One region of the Chromobacterium subtsugae genome, then DNA from elsewhere that is predicted to be linked to it. Evidence: predicted binding sites of a transcription regulator. Region 1 holds the regulator's gene; each other region holds the start of a gene.

Evidence for each region. Region 1 encodes FNR, which switches genes on or off when oxygen is low (the NO sensors DNR and NnrR bind a similar motif). Its sites were predicted from a motif close to TTGATNNNNATCAA; they were not measured.
Region 2: U6115_RS18730 (M61 family metallopeptidase) is a predicted target of FNR. The motif match lies at 2,411-2,424, and genes of this name have one in related genera.
Region 3: U6115_RS22230 (universal stress protein) is a predicted target of FNR. The motif match lies at 2,745-2,758, and genes of this name have one in related genera.
Region 4: pflB (formate C-acetyltransferase) is a predicted target of FNR. The motif match lies at 2,502-2,515, and genes of this name have one in related genera.

The regions. Positions count from the first base shown of each region.
Region 1 is NZ_CP142381.1:1,259,969-1,264,243, forward strand. It holds gene hemN (oxygen-independent coproporphyrinogen III oxidase) at 1-1,115, opposite strand, end outside; gene fnr (fumarate/nitrate reduction transcriptional regulator Fnr) at 1,222-1,968, shown strand; gene U6115_RS06150 (DUF1853 family protein) at 2,014-2,919, opposite strand; gene U6115_RS06155 (RNA methyltransferase) at 2,909-3,673, opposite strand; gene U6115_RS06160 (inositol monophosphatase family protein) at 3,821-4,275, shown strand, end outside.
Region 2 is NZ_CP142381.1:3,943,115-3,947,389, reverse strand. It holds gene ccoO (cytochrome-c oxidase, cbb3-type subunit II) at 1-599, opposite strand, end outside; gene ccoN (cytochrome-c oxidase, cbb3-type subunit I) at 618-2,042, opposite strand; gene U6115_RS18730 (M61 family metallopeptidase) at 2,499-4,275, shown strand, end outside.
Region 3 is NZ_CP142381.1:4,645,255-4,649,529, reverse strand. It holds gene U6115_RS22240 (glycine betaine uptake BCCT transporter) at 1-990, opposite strand, end outside; gene U6115_RS22235 (TlyA family RNA methyltransferase) at 1,393-2,139, shown strand; gene U6115_RS22230 (universal stress protein) at 2,179-2,655, opposite strand; gene U6115_RS22225 (glutamine synthetase family protein) at 3,083-4,275, opposite strand, start outside.
Region 4 is NZ_CP142381.1:3,757,682-3,761,956, reverse strand. It holds gene U6115_RS17840 (HAAAP family serine/threonine permease) at 1-443, opposite strand, end outside; gene U6115_RS17835 (formate transporter FocA) at 1,539-2,321, shown strand; gene pflB (formate C-acetyltransferase) at 2,592-4,275, shown strand, end outside.

The DNA of each region.
Region 1 (4,275 bases):
AGCCCGCGCACCACCGGCAGGCGCCCCTCGTCCAGCGCGGCGTAATAGCCTTCCAGCATCTTGTCGTTCTGGCTGTAGCTGGAGCCCACCTTGCCGATGGACGACACGCCGAAAGCCAGCATGTCGCAGTCGGCGTGGGTGGAGTAGCCCTGGAAATTGCGTTGCAGCCGGCCCTGGCGCAGCGCCACCGCCAGCTCGTCGTCCGGCTTGGCGAAGTGGTCCATGCCGATGAACACGTAGCCGGCGTCGCTCAGCATCTTGACCGCGTCCTGCAGGATGTCCAGCTTGGCGGCTGCGCTGGGCAGGTCGGCTTCGTTGATGCGGCGCTGCGGCATGAACACCGTCGGCAGGTGGGCGTAGTTGTACAGCGCCAGCCGGTCGGGATCGAGGGCGATGGCCTTTTCCAGCGTGCGCAGCATCGAGTCGCGGCTTTGCAGCGGCAGGCCGTAGATCAGGTCCAGGCTGACCGACTTCATGCCGGCCTCGCGCCCGGCTGCTATCACCTGGCGGGTTTCCTGTTCGCTCTGCACGCGGTTGACGGCGCGCTGCACCGCGGGGTCGAAATCCTGCACGCCGACGCTGATCCGGTTGAAGCCATATTCTGCCAGGCGGAACATGGTTTCGCGTTTTACCTTGCGCGGATCGATCTCAATGGAATATTCTCCGTCGCTCAGGAACTCGAAATGCGTGCCGAGCATGGTCATCAGCCGCGCCAGCTGGCCGTCGTCGAGGAAGGTGGGGGTGCCGCCGCCGAAGTGCAGCTGTATCACCTTTTCCCGGCAGCCCAGCTGTTCGGCCACCAGCAGGATTTCCTTTTCCAGGTAGTCCAGGTATTGGTCGGCCTTGCTCTTGTTTTTGGTGATGATCTTGTTGCAGGCGCAGTAATAACAAACTGTGTTGCAAAATGGTATATGAGCGTACAATGATAAAGGTTTGCGGTTGGCGCCGATGCGGCGCTGCTGCAGACCATGCTGGTAGTCATGTGCTGAGAAACCCGGCGTAAAGCGATCCGCAGTCGGGTATGACGTGTATCTTGGTCCCGACCCATCCAGGCGTTCGATCAGCTCTCGGTCGAACTCGAAATGGGCGGGGGAAAACGGATGGGTGGTTTTCATGTCGTATTCGGATGGTAAAACTTCTGGTGGACTGGTAAATTTGCGCAAAACCTGCGAATTCCGCATTGACAAGGGTCAAGCTTCACCAGCTTGCAGCAAACACAGCATGTCTGAACAAAACCATACAGCGTTACACACACTGAAAATTTCCTGCTCCAGCTGCAGCCTGCGCGAGCTGTGCCTGCCGGTCGGCCTCAACCGCGAAGAGATGAGCCAGCTGGATACGGTGATCCGCCAGAGCCGCCGCCTGAAGCGCGGCGAGTACCTGTTCCGCAGCGGCGAGGGCTTCAAGTCGCTGTACGCGGTGCGCACCGGCTTCTTCAAGACCTGCGTCGCCAGCCAGGACGGCCGCGAGCAGGTGACCGGCTTCTTGATGTCCGGCGAGCTGATGGGCCTGGACGGCATCTCCACCAACAACCACAGCTGCGACGCCATCGCGCTGGAGGACAGCGAGGTGTGCGAGCTGCCGTTCAACCGGATGGAGTCGCTGAGCCGCGACATTCCCAGCCTGCAGCACCACTTTTATCGGCTGATGAGCCGCGAGATCGTGCGCGACCAGAACGTGATGCTGCTGCTCGGCAATATGAAGGCGGAGGAGCGCATCGCCGCCTTCCTGCTGAACCTGTCGCAACGGCTGTCCACCCGCGGCTTCGCCGCCAACGACTTCATCCTGCGGATGAGCCGCGAGGAAATCGGCAGCTTCCTCGGCCTGAAGCTGGAGACGGTCAGCCGCACGCTGTCCAAGTTCCAGCAGCAGGGCTGGATCACTGTCGATCACAAGCACATCCAGCTGGTGAAGGTGGAGGAGTTGAAAAACCTGATCGCCGGCTGCGTGCACGCCAACGGCCACTGAGCCCGCCGCTGGGCAAAAAAGGCAGGTCTTCGGACCTGCCTTTTTTCATGGCTGCGGCAGTTTGCTTTGCAGCTCCGCCAACCGGGCCGGATCGGGCCAGCCGTCCGGGGTGACGAAGCCGCGCGCCGTCTCCCGCCACAGGCCGCCGCCGGCCGGCTGCAGCTCCGCCACCAGCTGCGGCGCGGCGCAGGCCAGCAGTTGTTCGCGCAGCGCGGCCTGGCTGTGGACGCGGGATGCGTCGAGCAGGGCCGGCGCCAGCCAGGACAGGCGCGGCAGCCAGGCCCAGCGCGAGCCGGGCAGCGTTTGCGGCCAAGCCGGCAGCAGCGGCGCGTGCCAGCCGCGCAATGCGCCGGAGGGTGGCGGCCAGGCCTGGCCGGCGGGGTAGAACAGCCAGCCGCTCAGGCGCGCGCCGGTCTGGCAGGCGGCGAAGCCATCGGGCAGTTGCGCGGCGGCGGCGGGATGGCGGCTCAGTTGCAATTGTGTTGCGAGTTTGGTCGCTTTCAGCCGCCAGGCATCGCGCAGGCTGGGGCCGACCAGCGTGTCCGGCCCGTTGCCCAGTTGCAGGTAGAATTTGCTGGCGGTTTCCAGGTGCCAGGGTTCGCCGTCCAGCCACAGCAGGAAGTCGAATTCGCCCAGGGTGCGGCGCGTTTCGTTGATGACGGTGAGATTTTCCGCCGCCAGGCGAATGTGCGGCGCGGCGCGAAACCAGAAAGAAAGCAAGCGTTCGGCATATTTTCCCAGCCGGCTGTGCTGGGCTGCCGCCAGCCAGTCCAGCAGCGGCGCCGGCTCGCGCTCCAGCCGGCCCAGCAGCGCCGCGCCGTCGGCGCCCAGCAGCCGCTCGGGCGGCAGGTCGGCGCCGGATTGCCAGGGGGAGGGGGAGGTCAGCAGGAAGGCGAGATCGCGCACCGCCGGGTGCGCGTAGGGCAGAGAGAACGGCTGTTCAGTCTTCATCCCGCTTCAGGCTGCCGTCGGCGGCGCGCTGCACCTGCTTGAAGAAGCCGCGCAGGATGTCGATTTCGTCGCGCAGCACGCCGGAGCGGTTGAACAGCGCGCGCATGCGGCGCATCAGCCGCTCGCTGTTGCGGCGGCGGAAGTAGCCGATGTCGTCCATCGCCTGCTCCAGGTGGCCGCACATGCCTTCCACCTCGCCCTGGGTGGCGGCTTCGCCGTCGGCGCGCAGGTATTCCACGTTCACGCCGGTGTGGCTGAACAGCTCGTAGGTCATCACCTGCACCGCCATCGCCAGGTTCAGCGAGAAGTAGTCGGGGTTGCCGGGGATGGTGACCAGGCGGTTGCACTGCTCCACTTCCTCGATCGACAGGCCGAAGGTTTCGTTGCCGAAAACCAGCGCCACCTGCTCGCCGTCGCGCGCGCGCGCCACCAGCTCGGGCGTGGTTTCGCGCGGGGTGGACAGCGGGGTGGTCAGCTCGCGGCGGCGGCTGGTCAGCGCGCAGGCGACGGTGACGTCGGCCAGCGCCTCTTGCAGCGAGCCGACCACGGTGGCGCTCTCCAGCACGTCCACCGCGCCGGAGGCCAGCGCGTTGGCTTCGTCGCTGGGAAACACCTTGGGTTCCACCAGGTAGAGGCGGGTCAGCCCCATGGTTTTCATCGCGCGAGCGGCCGAGCCGATGTTGCCCGGATGGTTGGGCCTGGCCAGCACGATGCGGATGTTTTTCAGAAAATCAGGTACTTGGGGTTTATTCATTGGCGGTTTCACATTAAAATAGCGGGCATATATCAAAAGCCCGCGCCCAGGCGTCGGGTTTTTTTGTTCCTTAACCCAGATTGTTACCGGCAGGCGTCGCGTCATCGAACGCCGCGCCTGCCCATTGTTCAAGTGTAGAGGCCGTCAATGCATCCGATGCTCAATGTCGCGGTTAAAGCCGCTCGCCGCGCTGGCAGTGTTATCCAGCGCGCGTCGCTTAACCTCGATACCATTCGCGTAGAGAAGAAGAAACACAATGACTTCGTTACCGAGGTGGACCGCGCAGCCGAAGAGGCTATCATCCAAACCATCCTCGAGGCCTACCCGAAACACGCGATTCTAGCAGAAGAGTCGGGCGCCAAAGGCGTCGGCTCCTCCGAATACGAGTGGATCATCGACCCCATCGACGGCACCACCAACTTCCTGCGCGGCCACCAGCAGTTCGCGATTTCCATCGCGCTGGCGCACAAGGGCCAGATCCAGCAGGCGGTGGTGTACGACCCCAGCCGCAACGACCTGTTCACCGCCTCGCGCGGCGTGGGTTCCTTCCTCAACGACCGCCGCATCCGCGTGTCCAAGCGTTTCATGATGAACGAGTGCGT
Region 2 (4,275 bases), 2.1 Mb from region 1:
AGCGCAAGGCCCAGGCCTTGCAGGTAAGCGACCAGCGCATCCATTTCGGATTTGCCCTCGACCTGGGCCTTGGCCTCGGCGATGTCCTTGTCGCTGTACGGCACGCCCACTTTGCGCAGCGCCTCCATCTTCAGCGGCATCACCTCGGCGTCTACCAGGTTCTTGGCCAGCCACGGGAAGGCCGGCATATTGGACTCCGGCACCACGTCGCGCGGGTTGTTCAGGTGCACGCGGTGCCATTCGTCGGAATAGCGGCCGCCCACGCGGGCCAGATCGGGGCCGGTGCGCTTGGAGCCCCATTGGAAGGGATGGTCGTACACCGACTCGCCGGCCACCGAGTAGTGGCCGTAGCGTTCGGTTTCGGCGCGGAACGGGCGGATCATCTGCGAGTGGCAGTTGTAGCAGCCTTCGCGCACGTAGATGTCGCGGCCGGCCAACTGCAGCGCGGTGTAGGGCTTGACGCCGGCGACAGGCTCGGTGACGGACTTCTGGAACGCCAGAGGCAGGATTTCCACCAGGCCCGCCACGCTTACCACCAGCAGGGTCAGCACAATCAGCCAACCCACGTGTTCTTCGATCAGTTTCTGGATTTTGTCCATGATTTTTCCTTCGCCTTCTTAGTGGGCTTCAGCGGTGAGGGCCGGAATCTTGGCATCCACGGCGCGGCCGGAGGAGACGGTGCGGAAGGTGTTGTAAGCCATCAGCAGCATGCCGGACAGATACAGGGCGCCGCCGAGGAAGCGCACGAAGTGGTAGGGGTAGGTGGCTTTCACCGCTTCGACGAAGGCATAGGTCAGCGTGCCGTCCGGGTTCAGCGCGCGCCACATCAGGCCCTGGGTCACGCCGGAAATCCACAGCGCGGCGATGTACAGCACCACGCCGACGGTGGCCAGCCAGAAGTGGGCTTCGATCAGCTTGACGCTGTGCATGGAATCGCGGCCGAACAGGCGCGGAATCAGGTAGTACATCGAGCCGATGGTGATGAAGCCCACCCAGCCCAGCGCGCCGGAGTGCACGTGGCCGATGGTCCAGTCGGTGTAGTGGGACAAGGCGTTGACGGTCTTGATCGACATCATCGGGCCTTCGAAGGTGGACATGCCGTAGAACGACAGCGACACCACCAGGAATTTCAGCACCGGGTCGGTGCGCAGCTTATGCCAGGCGCCGGACAGCGTCATGATGCCGTTGATCATGCCGCCCCAGGACGGCGCCAGCAGCACCAGCGAAAACACCATGCCGACCGATTGGGTCCAGTCCGGCAGGGCGGTGTAGTGCAGGTGGTGCGGACCGGCCCACATATAGGTGAAGATCAGCGCCCAGAAGTGCACCACGGACAGGCGGTAGGAGTAAACCGGGCGGCCGGCCTGCTTGGGCACGAAGTAGTACATCATGCCGAGGAAGGCGGCGGTCAGGAAGAAGCCCACCGCGTTGTGGCCGTACCACCACTGCACCATCGCGTCGACGGCGCCGGAGTAGACCGAATAGGACTTCCACAGCGTCACCGGCACGAAGGCGGAATTGACGATGTGCAGCAGCGCCACCGCCAGGATGAAGGCGCCGTAGAACCAGTTGGCCACGTAGATGTGCTTGACCTTGCGGATGGCGATGGTGCCGAAGAACACGATCGCGTACACCACCCAGGTGACGGCGATCAGCAGTTTGATCGGCCATTCGAGTTCGGCGTATTCCTTGCCGAAGGTGAAGCCCAGCGGCAGGGTGATGGCGGCCAGCACGATGACCAGCTGCCAGGCCCAGAAGGTGAAGGCGGCCAGCTTGTCGGAAATCAGGCGGACGTTACAGGTGCGCTGCACCACGTAATAGGAAGTGGCGAACAGGCCGCAGCCGCCGAAGGCGAAGATCACGGCGTTGGTGTGCAGCGGGCGCAGGCGGCCGAAGTGGAACCAGGGCCCGAAATTGAGCTCGGGCCATACCAGCTGGGCCGCAATGATGACGCCCACCAACATGCCGACTATGCCCCAAACTACGGTCATGATGGCAAATTGGCGCACCACCTTATAGTTATAAGTGGATTGCGTTTCCATTTAAGGTTTTCTCCAAGGTTGCTAACTCAGAACATGACAAACCGTGGCGACTTGAACTTTTTCCCCGCATCCCAATCTGCAGAGAAGAAGTCAGCCGCGGGGAACCGATCTATTTCAAAGTTGAACCAGGTGCTTGACCTGTACTGATAGGCTTTGATGTCTGTATTAGCATTTCGCCAGCCTTTCCGACAGCACCAAATTTCCACTCGAACAATGCCGTTATTCTAAATCAATTGCCATATGCGAGCCAGTTGCATAGCCGGCATGGATCGGTCCCTGCATGTCTTACGCGCGATGTTTCAAGGGTAGCAATGTGAACAGTTCATGTTGCCACTCATGCAATTGTATTGTCCTGTCGGCAACGCTCATTGACATGGATCAATGCAGCACGAGTGACGCCGCGAAATCCGCGGTAATGCTAGAATCATCAAGTTTTGCAACGCTTGCAGGCCGATCATGACCCAGTCCCTACCCGTGCATTATTCGCTGCGCCCGGTTTCGCCGGCCGCGCACCTGTTTGAAGTGAGCCTTACCGTGACGCACCCGGCCAAGAACGGCCAGGTGTTTTTTTTGCCGGCGTGGATTCCCGGCAGTTATATGATTCGCGAGTTTTCCAAGCACATTAGCGGTTTGTCCGCCGCGTCGGCCGGCAAGCCGGTGGCTTTGCGGCAATTGGCGAAAAACCGCTGGCAGGCCGACCCGGTCAAGGGGCCGCTGACGCTGAGCTATCAGGTTTACGCCTACGATCTGTCGGTGCGCGGCGCCTACCTCGACAGCGAGCGCGGCTTCTTCAACGGCACCAGCGTGTTTCTGGCGGCGGAAGGCTACGAGAACGACGCCTGCAGCGTGGATATCCATGCGCCGGAAGGCAAGTCTTATGCTGAATGGAAAGTGGCCACCAGCCTGCCGGCCGCCGACGTGAAGAAGAAATCCGGCTTCGGCCGCTACCAGGCGTCCAGCTATGACGAATTGATAGACCACCCGGTGGAGCTGGGCGATTTCCACAAGGTCAGCTTCAAGGCCTGCGGCGTGCCGCACGAATTCGTCGTGTCCGGCCGCTTCCAGGGCGACCTCAAGCGCCTGGCTGACGACACCAGGAAAATCTGCGAATACCAGATCGGCATGTTCGGCAAGCCGGCGCCGTTCGACCGCTACGTGTTCATGCTGTTCGTCGGCAAGGACATCTACGGCGGCCTGGAGCACCGCGCGTCCACCGCGCTGGTGGCCAACCGCGACGATCTGCCGGCGCCGGGCGCGACCGAAATCAGCGACGGCTACCTGAAGCTGCTGGGCCTGATCAGCCACGAATATTTCCACAGCTGGAATGTCAAGCGGATGAAGCCGGCGGTTTTCGCGCCGTATGATCTGAACCAGGAAGGCCATACCCGCCTGCTGTGGGCGTTCGAGGGCATCACCTCGTACTACGACGACCTGGCGCTGGTGCGCAGCGGCCTGATCGACGAGAAACGCTACCTGGGCCTGCTGGCCGAAACCATCACCGGCGTGCAACGCGGCGCGGGCAGAATGAAGCAGACGCTGGAGCAATCCAGCTTCGAAGCGTGGACCAAGTACTACCGCCAGGACGAGAACAGCCCCAACAGCATCGTCAGCTACTACACCAAGGGCTCGCTGGCGGCCTTGGCGCTGGACCTGCTGATCCGCCGCGACAGCCAGGGCAAGCAGTCGCTGGACGACGTGATGCGCGCGCTGTGGGCCAAGTGGCTGGCCGACGGCAAGGGCCTGGAAGAGGACGAGTGGGAGAAGATCGCCATCGAAACCTCCGGCCTCGACCTCAAGCCCTTCTTCGACCTGGCGCTGCGCTCCACCGCGGAGCTGCCGCTGGCTGAACTGCTGGCCAGCCAGGGCATCGAACTGCAATTCGAGGCGGCGCAAGGCGGCTCCGACCGCGGCGGCGTGGTGGAGGCTTTCGCCGCCAAGCCGGCGCCGCTGGCGCTGGGCGTCAAGACCGCGGCCGATGCCGCCGGCGTCAAGCTGGTCCAGGTGCTGGACGGCGGCGCGGCGCAGGCGGCCGGCCTGTCCGGCGGCGACGTGGTGGTGGCGGTGGACAAGCTGCGCGCCGTGGATCTGGACAAGCAGATCGCCCGCTACCAGGCCGGCGACAAGATCAAGCTGCACGCTTTCCGCCGCGACGAATTGATGGCTTTCGAGCTGACGCTGCAGGCGGCACCGGCGGATACCTGCCGCCTCAAGCCGCAGCCGCAGGCCGGCAAGT
Region 3 (4,275 bases), 1.4 Mb from region 1:
GCCGCGGGAGACGCGGGCGATGAACATGCCGACGAACGGCGCCCAGGTCACCCACCACGCCCAGTAGAACAGCGTCCAGTTGGCCATCCAGGTGCCCTGGGTGAACGGGCTCATCCGCAGGCTGGTGCTGGTCAGATTGCCTAGGTAGTCGCCCAGCGTGGTGGTGAAAGTGTCGAAAATGAAGCCGGTGGGGCCAAGCACCACCACCGCCAGGAACAGCAGGATGGCCAGACAGATGTTGAGGTTGGACAGCCACTTGATGCCGCGCGACAGGCCGGTCAGCGACGACAGCAGGAACAGCGCGGTGGCGATCACCACGATGGCCACGGTCAGCCAGTCGGACGGCTGGACGCCGAACAGCATCTGCAGCCCGCTCTCGATCTGCAGCGTGCCGAAGCCCAGCGTGGTGGCGACGCCGAACACGGTGGCCAGCACCGCCAGCACGTCGATGGCGATGCCGATCGGGCCGTTCACCCGGTCGCCCAGCAGCGGACGGAAGGCGGCGCTGATCAGGCCGGGCTGGCCGCGGTTGAACTTGAAGTAGGCCAGCACCAGCGCGGTCAGGCTGTACACCGCCCACGGATGCAGGCCCCAGTGGAAGAAGACATGGCGCATCGCGGCGCGCGCGGCGTCGGCCGACTGCGGCGCGGTGCCGGCGCTGGCCGGCGCGGCGAAGTGCGAGATCGGCTCGGCGACGCCCCAGAACACCAGGCCGATGCCCATGCCGGCGGAAAACAGCATGGCGAACCAACTCAGCCGCGAGAATTCGGGCTCCTCGTCCTCCTTGCCCAGGCGGATGTGGCCGAAACGGCCGAAGGCCAGGTACAGCGCGAACACCAGGAAGCCGAACACCGACAGCAGGTAGAACCAGCCGAAGCGGGAGATGGTGAAGCTCAGCCACTGGCCGGTGGCGGCGGCCATGTGTTCGGGGGCCAGCGCGCCCCACAGGGCGAACAATACGGTGAATAACAGCGATAGTCGTAAAACCATCTGCGCTCCTTGCGATGGCGGCGACGCCGAAGCCCCGCGCGGGGCGCGTCGCCGTAAGGGATGGGAAGATGGCGGCTCTAAGGCGAGCGCCGCTGGCGGGGCCGGCTTGGGCCGGGCTTTCCGCGCCGCCCGGCGGTGCGGGCGGATGATGGATGGAGCCAGCCTGTTGGCATGATCGACTGTCGCGAGATGGCGAATGGCGGTCGATCATCAGGCTGAATCCTGATGAATAATTGAATAAAATCAATCAATTGTTATTTAGACTAACATTATTAGCATTTTCTTGTAAACCTTTGGGCGGCATTTTTTCGCCGCGCGGCGGCGCGGCGGCGCCGCTTGACAGGGCGGGGCGGCTTGTCCAACCTGTCGCGTTTCATTGCCAAGCCGCCGCGGGGAGCACGGATGATCCGAATCGATATTTTGCTGGTGGAACAAGGGCTTGCCGCGTCGCGCACCGCCGCGCAGAACCTGATCGCCGCCGGCCGCGTCAGCCATCAGGGCGCGGTGGTGGCCAAGGCCAGCCAGAAGTTTCCGCCGCATGCCGAATTCGCGGTGGTCGCCGACGCGGCCGACCGCTATGTGTCGCGCGGCGGCCTGAAGATGCAGGGCGCGCTGGCGCAGGCCGGCATCGCGGTGGATGGCTGGTGCGCGCTGGATGTCGGCCAGTCCACCGGCGGCTTTTCCGACTGCCTGTTGCAATACGGCGCGCGCCGGGTGGTGGGGGTGGATGTCGGCCACGATCAGCTGCATCAGCGGCTGCGCGACGACGCGCGGGTGCGCTACTTCGAGGGCGTCAACGCGCGCGCGCTCGACCACGCCGCGCTGCTGGCCGCCAACGACGGCGATGGCTTCGACCTGATGGTCTGCGATGTGTCCTTCATTTCGCTGAGCCTGGTGCTGCCGTCGGCGCTGCCGCTGCTGAAGCCGGGCGGCCGCCTGCTCAGCCTGGTCAAGCCGCAGTTCGAGGTGGGGCGCGAAGGGTTGTCCAAGGGCGGCATCGTCCGCGACGAAAGCCTGTATCCGCGGGTGAAAGACAAGATCAACCGGGTGCTGGCCGAGCAGAACATGAAGACGCTGGCCTGGTTCGACAGCCCGATCAAGGGCGGCGACGGCAACCACGAATTCTTCGTCCACGCCGCGCGGCGCTGACAGGGGCGCGGCCCGCGCCAGGCGGGCCGGATGGCGGGCTTAGTCGACGCGGATGTCGTCGTCGTCGGTGCTGCGCACGATCAGCAGCGGGCAGTGGCTGCGGCGCAGCACGTCCTGGGCGAAGCTGCCCATGAACAGGTGGGCCAGGCCGCTGCGGCCATGGGTGCCCAGCACCACCAGGTCGGCCTGCTGCGAGCGGGCGTAGCCTATCAGCAGGTCGGCCAGGTCGTGGCCGCCTTCCCAGCTTTTTTCCAGATGGCTCAGCACATTGTGCAGGCCGGCCTCGCGCGCCAGCAGCTGCGCGCGCGCCAGCGCCTCCTGGCCTTGTTGCAGCGCCAGGTCGTAGCCGGGGTCGCCGGCGTAGACGCCTAGGCTGTCGACGGCCAGTTCGCGCAGGCTGGCGATGTGGACCAGGGTGAGCCGGGCGTCGCTGAATTTGGCGACGCGGATGGCTTCGTGCAGCGCTTTGTCGGAATTGTTGCTGCCGTCTATCGCGGCGATGATGTGGCGGTACATCTGCAGCTCCTTCGAAAAACACCGGCCAGGTGGGATGCCTTCAGCATACCGCGCCGGGCAGGCGGCGTCTCGCCGGGCGAGCGCTGGTGTTGATCCAGGGCAATGAAACAAAGGCTGCTGCATGAGACGGGACGCATATCGATGGCGCGGTATGTCGGCAGCCGACCGAATCCCCCTTCGACCCGTGCCGGCAAAACAGTTTTGTGCCAGGAGTTGTAGAGCCGCCGTTTTCTGATCGGCGGCGCCTGGCGCAAGACTGTTTTGTCGGGGTTTCTCGGGCCGCTGGGGTCGCCTGGAGTGGTCAGGGGGCTGGCGAGACAGCCTCCTGACCCGTTCGGCGGGCGGAACCGCCGTGAAAGTCATTGTCCGCGTAGCGGACTCCGCAGCGTTGTTGTCGTGGCTTACCCAGGCAGGACTAGGATCTCGATCAGACCAGAAACCCCAGGTACTGCCGCTCCCAGGTGGTGACTTGGCGATGGTAGTCGGTCAACTCCACCTCCTTCACCGCCAGATAAGCGCGGCAGAAGTCGGCGCCGAACAGCTTTTCGCCGATTTCCGCCGCCGCCATCGCCGCGCAGGCGGCGTCCAGCGTGGTCGGCAGGCTGGCGGCCTGCTGCTTGAACACATTGCCGTGCGCCGCTTCGTCCGGCGTCAGTTTCTGTTCGATGCCGGCCAGGCCGGCGCCCAGGCTGGCGGCCAGCGCGAGGTAGGGGTTGGCGTCGCAGCCGGGCAGGCGGTTTTCCACCCGGCGCGCCTCCGGGCCGGATACCGGCACCCTGAGGCCGACCGAGCGGTTGTCCAGCCCCCAGCTGAGGTTGACCGGCGCCGCCATGCCCTTGACGAAGCGGCGGTAGGAGTTGGGATTGGGGCAGAACAGCGGCATCAGCTCCGGCAGGAAGCGTTGCAGGCCGGCGATGAAGCCGAAGAACGCCGGGCTGGCTTCGCCGCCGTCGCCGCTGAAGACGTTGCGGCCGCGGCGGTCCACCAGGCTTTGGTGGATGTGCATCGAGCTGCCGGGCTGGCCGGGCAGCGGCTTGGCCATGCACACGGCGCTGAGGCCGTGGCGGTGGGCGATTTCCTTCAGCGCGGTCTTGAACAGGAAGGTGTCGTCGGCCAGCTTCAGCGCGTCGCCGTGCTTGAGGTTGATCTCGAACTGGCTGGGGCCCATCTCGTGCACGCAGGTGTCGGTGGCGATGCCCAGCGTCTCGCAGGCCTGGTATAGCTCGTCGAAAAAGGCTTCCAGTTCGCCCAGCGCGGAAAAGCCGAAGGCGTCGAAGCCGGTTTCGCGCCGGCCGCAGGGCAGTTGCGGCGGCTGGAACGGCTGCGCCGGGTCGCCGTGGGCGGCGAACAGGTAGAACTCCAGCTCCGGCGCGACGATGGGAGTCCAGCCGTGGGCGGCGTAGCGCGCCAGCAGCTGTTTCAGGATGGAGCGCGGCGCCAGCGGCGACAGGCCGCCGTCGTGGTCGACGCAGTCGCAGATCACCAGCGCGCGCGGCGTCTTGGCCCAGGGGACGAGACGCAGGGTGTCGTAGTCCGGCGTGAGGGTCACGTCCGGATCGTGTTCGCCGTAGAAGCTGTAGTCGGGGAATTCCCCGACGCAGCTTTGCAGCGGCACCGCGC
Region 4 (4,275 bases), 2.3 Mb from region 1:
GCCAGCGAGAACACCGCGCGGGTGGCGATGCCGGTGCCCACTTCGATGTGCAGCTGGTTGTTCAGGAAGGACAGCACCGTGTTGGTGATGGCCACGCTGTACATCAGCAGGATCGGGTAGATGGCGAAGAAGTACAGCAGGGTGATGATTTTGCCGGCGCCGGCGCCGAAGTGCTCTTCCACCACTTCGGTGATGTCCGCGCCTTCCTTGCTGCCGGACAGCACGAAGCGGGTCAGGCCGCGGTGCGCGAAGAAGGTCAGCGGCAGGGCCAGGATGGCCATCAGCATCAGCGGCCACAGGCCGCCGATGCCGGCGTTGATCGGCAGGAACAGGACGCCGGCGCCGATGGCGGTGCCGTACAGGCCGAGCATCCAGGTGGTGTCGTGCTTGGTCCAGCCGGAGGAGCCGGATCGCGGGGCGGTTGAAGCAATGGCTTGAGACATGATGTGGTGCCTTCTAAAGACAAGTTTTTGCAATTACCGAGTCGATTTCCCGCAGTCGTTTCAGGCTGCCGGCCATCGAGAGAAGCTTGGTGCTTGCCGGGGAGCGATTGAGCGGATCGCGCTGTGTCCGGCTGACTTGCTGCTCATCGTAAGTGCTTTGTAATTAACAAGGTACACATTTAAGAACATCAGTTGATTCTAATCAAGTTAAATTTGTATCTAAACGAACAAGCGAACATGGATTGCGGCCGGCGTGGATGCTGGTTTTAAAATGCTAAAAAGATAAATTGGCAATTTTGTTTCAAAAACCAGTAATTAAGTTTTATTAATCTTGGTTTTTGGCATTAAATTTTAATAAAATTCCTTGTTGTGAAAATTTACAGCCGTGATGGTGGGGTTCGGCGTTGAGGCATTGCTTCGAGTTTTTGCTCGATTTTGGCGCGGGGCGGCTGGAAGAGAGCGGGGCAGGCTGGCTTCGACGATTTCGGCATGGCCGCATCCGGCGGCGCGGATCCGCGTCCAAATGGCTGGCGATTGTGAATGGATTGTATCTTGATGAAATTAAAAGACTATTATCTGACGGATTCGGATGGGGGGGGCGGCGCGCTGGGTTCCAGGCGAGCGGAACCTGGCAGGGCGATTTCGTTGTTGGAAATTGTTCGGAGTAGGATTGAATATGAAGAATACTGGCTATTTAATGTTCGAATGTGAAAATATTTTGTTTCAAATGAACATTTAATGTTTCGTATGCGAATTTTCCGTGGGGTGCGGGGAAAAATGAGCCGAAAGTGGTGACGCCGCCGCTGCCGCCGGCAAGCCAATGAAAACGACGGCACCGGCGTTTTCGCGGCGGCCGCATGGCGGCGTTTCGCCCGGCGGCGGGCGGATTGGGCGGCATGGGCGCGGGGAAGTCGTGGCGGCTGGCGGGTTTATCCAGAATGGGAAGGCGGGCTTGTGTTGATGGTTATCAAACACGAATTTACGGAAACGAACATAGAATTTTCCTAATTTGCAAGGAATGCGAATGGCTGCCGCCAGATGGGAACCGGTTCGCCCCTTGCCTGCCGCTTTTCCATATTGATAGAGACAAACGCCATGAGTCATTCCTCCACTCTCGCCTACGTGGCCGACGAGGCCGCCAGCAAGCAACAGGCGCTGCGCAGCGAGCCGGGCCGCTACCTCCTCAGCGCCGCGATGGCCGGCGCGCTGATCGCCGTGGTGCTGGCGGTCAGCCTGAAGCTGGGCCAGGTGTTTTTCGCCGCCGGCGACTCCGGCTATTACATCGCCACCGCCGGCTTTTTCGGCGTGGCGCTGGTCAGCATCATCGTCTGCAAGGTGGAGTTGTTCACCAGCAATGTGATGTACTTCACCGTCGGCGCGCTCAGCGGCCGCTGCCGGCTGTGCTATCTGCTGCGCAGCTGGGCGATGGTCTATCTGGGCAATCTGGCCGGCGTGCTGTTGTTCGTCGCCGTGCTGGCGGGCGCGGGCGGCATGGGCGCGCTGCCGGCCGACCACCTGCTGTTCAATGTGGTGCAGCACAAGGTGCATGCCCCGGCGATGGAGATCTTCTGGAAAGGCGTGCTGTGCAATTGGATCATCTGCCTGGCGGTATGGGTGCCGATGCGGCTGGCCAACGAGGCGGCGCGCATCCTGGTGATCATGCTGCTGGTGTTCGTGTTCTTCTTCTCCGGTTTCGAGCACAGCATCGCCAATATGGCCTTTTTCGCGCTGGCGAAGATGCAGGGCATGGCCGGGTTGGCGTGGGGCGACATCCTGCACAATATGCTGCCGGCCACGCTGGGCAATATCGTCGGCGGCGCCATCGGCGTCGGCCTGGTGGTGTTCCGGCTGGAACGTCACACCTTGCGGGCGGTCTGATGCCTTAGGGAAGCATCCCTGCCGGTGGATGGCATGTGGATGTTCGGTTTCGAATGTAGTCGGCGCGGTACATGGCGTACTGCGCCGATTTTGCTATAAACCATTGAGAAAATAAGGATATTTGACGCATCCGGCATGTTGCGCCGCGGGATCGAAACCGCGCCGAAAGCGATGGCTGACTTGACTAAGATCAAGCGAAATTTTCGAATTCGAATGTACGATGTGTTCAATATCTAACACTTACTGGATCAGCCAAGAAGGAGGCACCAGATGGACGCCATCACTCAAAATGCTACCCAAGCCAACCCGTGGCGCGATTTCGCCGCCGGCGACTGGCAGAGCAAGGTCGATGTCCGCAACTTCATCCAGCTGAACTATCAGCCGTACGAAGGCGACGACAGCTTCCTGGCTGGCGCGACCGATCGCACCAAGAAACTGTGGGACGCGCTGGGCGAGCTGCTGAAGCAGGAACGCGCCAAGGGCGTGCTGGACGTGTCCGCCGACCGCGGCTCCTCCATCACCGCGCACGACGCCGGCTACATCGACCAGGCCAATGAAGTGATCGTCGGCCTGCAGACCGACGCCCCGCTGAAGCGCGCCATCATGCCGAACGGCGGCCTGCGCATGGTCGAGAACGGCCTGGAAGCTTTCGGCTTCAAGCTGGACCCGATGATCAAGGAAGTGTGGGAAAAGTATCGCAAGAGCCACAACCAGGGCGTGTTCGATGTCTACACCCCGGAAATCATGGCTTGCCGCAAGTCCGGCGTGATCACCGGCCTGCCGGACGCCTACGGCCGCGGCCGCATCATCGGCGACTACCGCCGCGTGGCCCTGTACGGCACCGACTTCCTGCGCGCCGAGCGCCAGCAAGTGTTCCATGAACTGGACAACGCCACCTTCACCGACGATGTGATGCGCCAGCGCGAAGAGCTGTCCGAGCAATTCCGCGCGCTGGACGAGCTGAAGCAGATGGCCGCCAAGTACGGCTACGACATCAGCCGCCCGGCCGCCAATGCCCGCGAAGCGGTGCAGTGGGTGTACTTCGCCTACCTGGCCGCCGTCAAGGAACAGAACGGCGCCGCCATGTCCTTCGGCCGCGTGTCCACCTTCCTGGATGTCTACATCGAGCGCGACATCGCCGCCGGCGCGCTGACTGAGGCGCAAGCTCAGGAAATGATCGACGACCTGGTGATCAAGCTGCGCATCGTCCGCTTCCTGCGCACGCCGGAATACGATCAGCTGTTCTCCGGCGACCCGACCTGGGTGACCGAATCCATCGGCGGCATGGGCGAAGACGGCCGCACCCTGGTCACCAAGAACAGCTTCCGCTTCCTGAACACCCTGTACAACCTGGGCCCGGCGCCGGAACCGAACCTGACCGTGCTGTGGTCGGTGAAATTCCCGCAAGGCTTCAAGAACTTCTGCGCCAAGGTGTCCATCGATACCAGCGCCATCCAGTACGAAAACGACGATCTGATGCTGCCTTACTGGGGCGACGACTACGGCATCGCCTGCTGCGTGTCGGCGATGAAGATCGGCAAGCAGATGCAGTTCTTCGGCGCCCGCGCCAACCTGGCCAAGGCCATGCTGTACGCGATCAACGGCGGCCGCGACGAGAAATCCGGCGCGCTGGTGGCGCACGGTTTCGAGCCGATCACCAGCGACGTGCTGACCTACGACGAGCTGATGCCCAAGTTCGAGAAGATGATGGACTGGCTGGCCGCCACCTATGTCAAGGCGCTGAACTGCATCCACTACATGCACGACAAGTACGCCTACGAGCGCATCGAAATGGCGCTGCACGACCGCGACATCGTCCGCACCATGGCTTGCGGCATCGCCGGCCTGTCGGTGGCCGCCGACTCGCTGTCCGCGGTCAAGTTCGCGAAGGTCCACATCATCCGCAATGAAGACGGCCTGGCCGTCGACTACAAGATCGAAGGCGACTACCCGG